DNA from 3 places in the Vibrio sp. J502 genome. Region 2 is predicted to be linked to each of the others. Evidence: predicted binding sites of a transcription regulator. Region 2 holds the regulator's gene; each other region holds the start of a gene.
The links. Region 2 encodes CRP, which controls carbon source genes, mostly activating them, when cyclic AMP is high. Its sites were predicted from a motif close to TGTGANNNNNNTCACA; they were not measured.
Positions count from the first base shown of each region.

Region 1 (3,285 bases), 720 kb from region 2:
GGTGTGTTGAAAGTTCAAAAACGGATTTTCCACCTTCAAAATGGTGACGAGTGACAATACCCGCATCATCAAATTGGTTTAATACTCGATAAACAGTCGCAAGACCGATTTCTTCACCAAGATCAATCAATTTCTTATACAGTTCTTCAGCGCTGATATGTTGGCATTCAGGCTGCTGTAGCACTTCTAAAATTTTTAGCCTAGGAAGGGTAACTTTAAGACCTGCATCCTTGAGCGCTTGGTTATTATCTGACATACACTTTCCTGTTGATGATCTGCAGCAGTTAACAGAATTCATAATTGCGATCATTATAGGGGAGTCACTGCTAACAATAAACCACGAAGTTCAAAGGGTTACTTTATATTTGTCACAAAGCCGCGCAATATCACTGATATAACAGCTCTTACCAGTTACAATTGCGTAACATTTATTAGTGATTGAGTCGATAGGTTTAAAAGGTGAGCACGGAATGAATCACTCTTTAGCAAGATTTTATAAGCCAAATATTGTTAAGTGGGCGTTAAATAGCTGGCCTCCTTTTTGGGGAGCTGGTATCCACATTGATGAAATTAGTAGCGACTTCCGTCAGGTGAAAATGCGCCTAAAGCTGCGGTGGTGGAACAAAAATGCCAATCGCACTCAGTATGGTGGCAGCATTTTCTCTCTTACTGACCCTGTTTACTCGTTGATGTTAATGGGGATTTTGGGTGAGCAATATTACGTATGGGACAAAGAGGCCAGCATCAACTTTATCAAACCGGGCCATTCTGATTTGTATGCGGAGTTTCTGATAACGCAAGACCAACTGGATTCAATCTTAGTGAGCACGGCCAATGGGGATAAATGCTTTCCGGAATTTGTTATCCATGTTAAGGATGCCAAAGGCGAAGTGGTCTCTGAAGTGCAACGTAAATTGTACGTGCGCAAAAAACCTAAATATAGAGAAGAGAGTGATGCAGACAAAATGGTTACTTTTTGTGATCGCTAAGGCTGTTCGTTCTGCATTTGGCACAGCTCAATCCAAGCTTCGGCGGTGCGAGAAACGTACCGTTCCGCGTGCCATATTAATCCTAAGTGCCAATCAATACTGGGTGTCATCGGTTTGACTAAGACGCCTTCTCCTTGAATTCGTCGACAAAGTGGTTCGGGTAGAAAGGCAACGCCTACGCCACTTTTGACCAACGCGACTAAAAAATCCCATTGGCTACTGCGCGCTGCAACTTGTGGTGTAAATCCGTGTTGTAGGCAGAATGAGTGGATGTAGTCACTCAGCGTAAAATCATGGGTATAGAGGTAAAATGGCTCATTTTGTAGTTGCTCCCAACCGATAGCTTCTTGCTGCTTCCAAGGGGATGTATCAGGGAGTACGGCGCAAATGGGGTAACTGTCTAAGGAGAGTGACCGCAGATTATCAATCGGATGAGGCGAAAGCATGGTGACGGCTACGTCAATTTCGCCATTGAGGATAGCTTGCTCTATTTTACGTCCGCCATACTCAACGATGGTGAGCTCTACATGAGGGTAGGTTTGACGGTATTGGCGGATCAGACCTGCGTAAAGGTGTCCAACCATTGGTGGAATTCCGAGATGCAGTTGTCCCCGCTTTACCTGATTGAGATCGACCAGCTCGGCTTCTAACTGAGACATCTGCGCTAAGATCTCTAGCGCTCTTTGATAGACAACCTCTCCTGCATCGGTAAGCCAGAAACGTCGACCTTCACGATGTAGTAGTGGCTGTTCAATTTCCTGCTCTAAACTGCGGATCATCTTACTGATGGTGGGCTGGGTAACGAACAGTTGCTCGGATGCGCGGGTAAAGCTTTGTTGATTGACCAATTCAACAAAATAGCGCAGTGCTTTAATATCCATAATATCTCCTTTTATCATTCCATTTTGGCATGAAAATGATAATAAAAAGTCATTTTACGATGGTTTTATGGCTTAATATAATGTGACTAATTTCACAAAACGGCATTAGTCTCATCATGCAAAGAATAAGAAACAGCCAAAGAGTAAAAAACAATCTGCAAACAGTGGTACAAGTTGTTGCGCTATCAATGATCTGGTTTTTGGCGGATTTTCTAGTCAGCACTTTTCATATTCCTTTACCAGCAAATTTAACGGGCATGCTATTGCTGTTAACTTTAGTGATTATGCGAGTTGTAAAAGTTGATTGGCTGCGCAAGGGAGCAACTTGGTTATTGGCGGAAATGCTGTTGTTCTTTGTACCAGCGGTCATTGCGGTCGTTAACTATCAAGAGTTAATGCAACAGCAAGGGTTACGAATTATGGCGGTACTTGTCATTAGTACCATCATGGTCATTGCTATTACTGCTTGGACCGTTGATAAAATGTATCGTTTAGAGCTGATATTAGCGCGTAGAAAAAGCAACCGGGCAATACGCCTAACCAAAGTGGAGCGTTCATCATGAGCTCACTACTTACCTCAACGCTGCTTGGTGTATTTTGCTTGCTGCTAACCTTGGCTTTTTACTATGGCAGCAAGTGCCTTTATCAACGTAAACGTTCTATTTTCTTAATGCCGCTGCTATTGGCCCCTATATTGTTAGTGGCTGTTGTGATGATCTTTCACATCCCTTACCAAACCTATATGGCAGAATCTCATTGGTTATTGTGGCTACTTGGTCCGGCGACAGTGGCTTTTGCTATTCCGGTCTATGACAACCGATTGTTGATCAAGCGCCACTGGCTCTCTCTATCCGTGGGAGTGATCGTATCGGTTGTGGTTTCTGTGGGGAGCACGGTTTTGTTGGCTCGTTGGTTTGAATTACCCGATATGCTTCAGCGCAGTTTAGCGATGCGCTCGATTACCACGCCTTTTGCTGTTGAGGCGACGAAGTCAATTGGTGGGCAAAGTGATCTGACTGCTCTGTTTGTGGTACTTACTGGGGTGATAGGCATGGCGGTAGGTGAAGTGGTGTTAGCGTTATTATCCATTCGCTCTGGGCTTGGTAAAGGAGCCAGTCTTGGCGCTTCCGCGCACGGTGCAGGAACGGCAAAAGCGTATCAAATTGGCAATGCTGAAGGGGTAGTGTCGAGTGTGGTGATGATGATTGCGGGTATGGTCACTGTGTTGCTTGCTCCATTTATCGGCCGTCTACTTTGGTAAAGAAAAGAGTGCTGTTGTATACGGGTCAATAAAAAATCCCCTCGCAAGGGGATCTTTTATGTTTAAGAGATTAGCCTTCAAGTTCGGCTAAACACATCTCTTCATAAATCTGCTTAACCCATGTGCTGACGCGCTGTTCAGTCAGCTCTGGTTG
Region 1 is NZ_CP104554.1:550,822-554,106, forward strand. It holds gene fcrX (ferric iron uptake transcriptional regulator FcrX) at 1-256, opposite strand, end outside; gene N5E84_RS02770 (DUF4442 domain-containing protein) at 471-989, shown strand; gene N5E84_RS02775 (LysR family transcriptional regulator) at 986-1,870, opposite strand; gene N5E84_RS02780 (CidA/LrgA family protein) at 1,987-2,433, shown strand; gene N5E84_RS02785 (LrgB family protein) at 2,430-3,131, shown strand; gene fldA (flavodoxin FldA) at 3,202-3,285, opposite strand, start outside.
Region 1: a site for CRP is predicted at 1,952-1,967, ahead of N5E84_RS02780 (CidA/LrgA family protein). Genes of this name have one in related genera too.

Region 2 (3,285 bases):
AAGGGGATAGCTTCCACCGCTTTACCCGGCCAGAAATGGATGTGGAAATTCGTAAATCGCGCGAACAAGGGAAGCACATCAGCTACTTTGGTCCACAAGCCAATGATTTTCCTGCATTGGAAGAATTTTTCCGCCAATATGGGAAATTAGGCACAGGCCAAGTTCGTCGTTATCTGCACTCTTTTGACGAAGCTGTGCCCTACAATCAAATGCCCGGCACCTTTACACCTTGGCAAGATTTACCAGAAAACTCGGATGTGATGTTTTACGAAGGTCTGCATGGCGGTGTAGTCGATGGCGATGTAAACGTCGCGCAGCATGTCGATTTTTTGATAGGCATGGTGCCAATCGTTAACCTTGAGTGGATACAAAAATACGTGCGTGATACACGTGATAGAGGCCATTCACGTGAAGCGGTGATGGATTCCATCGTCCGTTCAATGGACGATTACCTCAATTACATCACCCCCCAATTCTCGCGAACTCACATCAACTTCCAACGGGTACCGACGGTTGATACTTCAAACCCACTTAACGCCAAGGGCATCCCTAGTTTGGATGAAAGCTTCGTCGTGATACGCCTGCGCGGTATAAAGAATGTTGATTTCCCCTATCTGCTCGCCATGATTGATGGCTCTTTTATGTCGCGCCACAACACCATTGTGGTACCGGGTGGCAAGATGAGTTTTGCGATGGAATTGATCGTCAGACCGATCCTGCAGCAATTGATTGAAACAGGTAAAATTGGCTAAGTGATCGGACAAGTTGACGGTTACTTTTCATACCGTGATCATGTGCACAGTTTTGCGTAAAAAATCATGCCACTGACACGATTAAAATCAAGAAATCGTTTCTGAAAAAGGATACTATCCTTAACCGAAACACAAGTTAGCTTGCAGCATTTGGAAAGTGCTCTTATCCTAGTAAGCTTATTTTAGGCTTAGCTACAATATGGAAAGCGGCAAGCGTACCCTGCAGAGGAAGTGAGATATTATGGTTCTAGGTAAACCTCAAACCGATCCAACACTAGAGTGGTTTCTTTCACACTGTCATATTCATAAATACCCATCGAAAAGCACGTTGATTCATGCGGGCGAAAAAGCAGAGACGCTGTACTACATCGTCAAAGGCTCGGTAGCGGTATTGATTAAAGACGAAGAAGGTAAAGAGATGATCCTCTCTTACCTCAACCAAGGTGACTTTATCGGTGAGCTTGGTCTATTCGAAGAAGACCAAGAGCGTACTGCTTGGGTTCGTGCAAAATCTCCTTGTGAAGTTGCGGAAATTTCATTTAAGAAATTCCGTCAGCTTATCCAAGTGAACCCAGACATCTTAATGCGTCTGTCTGCACAAATTTCTCGACGCCTGCAAGTCACCAGTCAAAAAGTAGGCGATTTAGCCTTCCTAGACGTGACGGGTCGTATTGCACAAACGCTACTCAACCTAGCGAAACAACCTGATGCAATGACGCACCCAGATGGCATGCAAATCAAAATCACCCGTCAAGAGATCGGCCAAATTGTAGGCTGTTCTCGTGAAACTGTGGGACGTATTTTGAAGATGCTCGAAGAGCAGAATTTAATTTCTGCCCACGGTAAAACTATCGTGGTGTACGGAACTCGTTAATTTCAATCAAAATGATTGAGATTGAATGCATAAAGCCACCTTGGGGAACTCAGGTGGCTTTTTCTTTGGCGATATTTCAGTACGAAAGTAAAAAGATGAGAGGCTATTGCATGTCTGTGCTTTCAAATATTTTATCTGCAGAGGCCGCCACAAAACCGCTATAGAGTTCACCGTTGGCCATTGGATAGCGTTTGGCAAATTCATAGAATCCACCGGGAATCACCTCCACCCCTTCCGTAAATTGCACTGATACTTTATCGGCCATGGTCGACGACTGCTCAAGCAGCACATCAGGTGTACCTTTCACTTCTCCACCATTTTCATTGATGGTAAAACCCGCTTGGCGTAGATGATCATTGACCACTTTCACTTCATTAAACGCCTGCAGTTGATTAACACTAACAGTGAAATGGTTTGCGCCATAACCATGCGCCGCCAACCAAGCGGCGTATTCACTTTCGTTGGCAAGCTGCAAATAATCGCTGTAGCTTAGTTGCCACAGGCGACCGCCATATAAAAAGTCACTGCTGTTTAATTTATTGCTATCGACTTGATGTAGCAGTTTCTCCACAATGGCTTGGAGCACAGGTGAGCACTCTTCCACTTTCAGCTCGCTTATGAATACTTTAGGCTGGGTCGGATCAGGGTGTTCATAGTGCTTCGCTACCAGCTTCTTACTTTCAAACACATAATCACCACAGGCAAGGTAGCCTAAGGCAAGAAAAGGCTTAGCCAGCGTTTCAATACCTAATGGCGCAACATTGAAGGTTCGCAACGCAATATGGTCATTAATCAAGGCTTCGTCTTCTTGAAGCAAGTGATGGACTTTGTCGGCAGAAGGGCAAAGGCGCTGAATGTAGTCATTCCATAATGATTGAAATAAAACGGTTGGCGTCATAACGCCTCCTTGTCTGTGCTCGGTTTAAACCATGCTAGTAGGCATGGGGTTTTAGATAAAGTTTACTGCTATAGCTCAACCCCTGGGCTGAGCGTGGCAGGCAGTTCAGTCGAACAACCTTCCATTGATGCCATTGGGTATGCGCAGTAATCGGCCGCGTAATAGGCGCTTGGTCTTAAATTTCCCGATGCTCCCGGCCCACCAAACGGTGCATCACCACTGGCTCCGGTTAATTGTCGATTACGATTTACAATGCCAGCGCGGATATGATCGACAAAGTAATCCCATTCGGCATCATTGGTCGACACTAAGCCTGCCGATAAACCAAAGCGAGTTTCATTAGCCAGTTGCACCGCTCGATCTAAGCTTTGGTAACGCACGACTTGTAACAATGGCCCGAAATACTCTTCATCAGGCAATTGACTAACTGCGGTGACATCAATAATGCCCGGAGTGACAAACGCCGCCTGCAAAGGTGTCGCGGCCAGCAAGCTGACGCCACCTAAGGTGCGTAAATTATCCTGAGCAGCAAGAATGAACTGCGCCGCCGCTTGTGATATTTGTGGCCCCATAAAAGGTGCTGGCTCAGCAAAGGGATGATCAATACGCAATTTTTGAGTGGCACTGACCAGCTTTTCAAGTAACAGATCACCTTCATTCCCTTCAGGAACGTAAAGACGCCGTGCGCAGGTACAGCGCTGGCCTGCACTTAAAAATGCGGATTGAATAATGGTATACACTGCCGCATCAAGCTCGCCATA
Region 2 is NZ_CP104554.1:3,197,833-3,201,117, reverse strand. It holds gene N5E84_RS14905 (phosphoribulokinase) at 1-752, shown strand, start outside; gene crp (cAMP-activated global transcriptional regulator CRP) at 994-1,626, shown strand; gene N5E84_RS14895 (DUF1338 domain-containing protein) at 1,730-2,524, opposite strand; gene astD (succinylglutamate-semialdehyde dehydrogenase) at 2,593-3,285, opposite strand, start outside.

Region 3 (3,285 bases), 490 kb from region 2:
TGTTTACGCGCTTTGATGTAGGTAAAAATGTCTGCACCACGAAACGCGTAAATCGCTTGTTTTGGGTCGCCAATCATAAACAAACCGCATTCAGCCTTAGGCAGATAAATGCGGCTAAAAATACTGTATTGCAGCGGATCGGTATCTTGGAATTCATCGATCATCGCAACGGGGTAAAGGCTGCGAATCCGCTCAGTCAGTATGCCCAGCTCATCATTATCTATCGCGGCAGAAAGCTGAGTGAGCAAATCATCAAACGATAACCACTGCTTTTGTGCTTTCGCTTTGGCAAGCATGGCTCGGCAATGAGTAATAGCGTGCGCCAGCAGCGGCGCTTCTAAGCTGATGGGTTGTTGCAAAAAGAGCTCAATGGTCGTGAACAGCGCATGTTGCGGGGGTTGACCTTTTTTCGACTTAGCTTCCAACGCGCTTTGTGCAAACTCTTGTAATTCACTCGGTAGGTTCAATTCATGCTGTGGGTTGCTTGCCCACAACGCTAACCCTTCTAGCCGTTTCAGTAACGCTTTCTTGGTTGCTGCATGCAAATCTGAAGCTTCAATGCACGGCGGTAAATCATCGCATGAATCAAGCCACTGCTTTTTTAACGACTCTATGCGTGACAGGCACGATTGATAAAGCGCGCTTAAATCGCCACTCATCGCTTCAACAGAGAGCGTTAGCGCCGAGCCAGTTAAATAGCCACTGATTTTTTCAAGCAGCGCCGCTGGTGATGACCATAAACGGCGCACTTCCGCAGCAAGCTGAATCGACAACGGATAGAACTGACGACGCCAATAATCCGCGACCACTTGCGCTTTTAGATGACTTTCATCGGTCACAAATTCGTTATTAAAACGGCTTCCCGATTCAAACGCATTTTGGGTGAGCATACGCTGGCAAAAACCGTGAATGGTATAGACTGCCGCTTCATCCATCTGCCGTTCCGCTTGCAGTAATATTTGCGCCGCTTGCTTGTGATGACGGGTTTGCTCAAGTAGCGGTTTGATAACAGGGTCATCACTGAAACCGCGCGAAAAAGCGATACGCGCCTCATGAATGCGCCGCCGAATACGGTCGCGAAGCTCAGCAGTGGCAGCTTCAGTAAAAGTAACCACTAGAATTTGATCGACCGTCAGTGGCACTTGATGACGTGACTTTGCATCACCATGCCCAAGTAACAGGCGCAAATACAAACCTGCAATGGTGAAGGTTTTACCTGTGCCCGCCGACGCTTCGATAAGCCTTGCACCGTGCAGCGGGAACGTAAGGGTATTTAATGGTGTTGTGACCGTAGCCGGGGTCATACTCATAAACAGTTAGCCTTTGAATACGCAAGCGAATGTGATCGCGCTTGAATAATGGTATGAATAATCAAAATAAGTTTATAAATTAAGACGTTGTGAGATCTTTCTCACGGTTCGCCAAACGGGCAGCCTTTACTATCCGCGCCACGTGTTTCGTCAATCTCACGATGATGCGAACCAACCAAATCATGGTCGCTCTGACCTGTGGCCGTACAGAAAACGCCCTACACAATAATGATTGACTGGCGGCCACTTTACTTTCCAAGCAGTTATCCATCGCTAAACATCCTGCGCCACTTGAACCCACAATCGTGGTCCTTGCATCACCAACGTGGCCAATAAACGCACCTGCTCAGCTAAGGCTTCATTCCACTGCGGCCAAATCCGCGCGATGTAAACATTGCTTCCTTCACCGTGGCTCATGTAACTTTCATTAAAGCTATCGGCCATTTTCTTGAGCGATTTATCGCGATCATCAACCCATTGACCACGGCTGAAGCCAGCTTCCACACAGGCTAACGCGGTTTTTGGAAAGTAAGCGAGCGGCGCTGTCATACCTTGATAAAACAAACCCACCAGTTCTGCGAGCAACGCTTTGGCTTGTTTGGTATCGGGCATGGGCGGATAAATAAAATGCTGCACACCTTCTTTACGATCGTAGCCCATCAAATGAGTAGGTTGACTTTCGCCCATCGCCGCTAGTGAGAGATGATCAATCCACGCGGCTAAATAGTCCTGCGCGCGAATCGAACCACTGCGGTAGCGCACTAAACCGGATTGATAGCGCTTAGTCAGCCACCCCGTCAGTTGTACGTTTTTGCCTTCACCAAACAATTCAAATCGCAGATCGATCTCTTGGTCATCAAGTGGCGAATGGCATAAGAAAGCGATTCTTTGCGCCAATTCTTGTGCTTGCACGCGATTAGTTTCAAATTCCAAGGATCCAAAAGCACCAATCGGTAACTTTCCTTGCGCGCGCTGCTGGTCAATGAATCTCTCAAGGGCATGCGGTGAATTAGGTTGATCAAGCAGCAACTCTAGCAGTTCATCGCGTAACTGGTAGCTCTCTAAGCCATTTAAGGCAAAGGGTTCATCATCTTCCATTACCGGTAACGGAGGCTCGAACGTCACTTTAAGGCGACGGTTAAAGAAATATTGCACAGGCAAACGCCAAAACCGTTGCAGCTCAACCAGATCTAAACTGACAGGAAAGCTCGCCCCTTGTAAATAATCGCTCAGGGCGAGATTAAACTCACCACTGGCTCGCCCTTGCCGACTGGCGGCAGGTAGCCACTCTTTGGCATAGCTACCGGTTTTACTCAAAAAAGCATTAGGGCTAAAAGGCACCATGGCGTGAGTGGTCGTTAAAGCACAGGCTAAATTTTTGGCCGATTGATCGCTGCCAAGCGCTTCATCCCCGACCAAACAGTAATTTTGTTGGCAATACTCTAAAAGCTCAGAGACCAACACTGAAGGAACGCGTTCGGTATTATCTTGAATTGAGCGTCCAACGTAGCTGATGTACAAGGTTTGCTGCGCCGAGAGCATCGCTTCTAAGAACAAATAGCGGTCATCATCACGCCGCGAGCGATCGCCAGCGCGGGTGCGACCGTTCATCAAATCAAACCCTTCGGCTGGCATAGTGCGCGGGTAAACGCCATCGTTCATTCCTAGTAAACAAACGGTTTTAAAAGGGATGGAACGCATTGGCATTAAAGTACAGAAATTGACTTGTCCCGCCAGAAAACGCTGGCTGATGCGCGTACCTGACAATTTGTTTTGCAAATATTGAGTAATAATACTTGGCGCAAGTGCTTGCTCATAACCGGCCTCGGCCAGTTGATCTTTTAACTGCGACAAGGTGTCGCGAATCGACTTGAGTGCGAGCTCCCCTTCCAGCTCAACCTTGAAAAAATCGCCAAGCATCTCACCGAGCAAGCGGCGCCACTCGTCCACGCTTTGGGTTTGCGCTAACTGCTCG
Region 3 is NZ_CP104554.1:320,318-323,602, reverse strand. It holds gene recB (exodeoxyribonuclease V subunit beta) at 1-1,310, opposite strand, end outside; gene recC (exodeoxyribonuclease V subunit gamma) at 1,584-3,285, opposite strand, start outside.
Region 3: a site for CRP is predicted at 1,401-1,416, ahead of recB (exodeoxyribonuclease V subunit beta). Genes of this name have one in related genera too.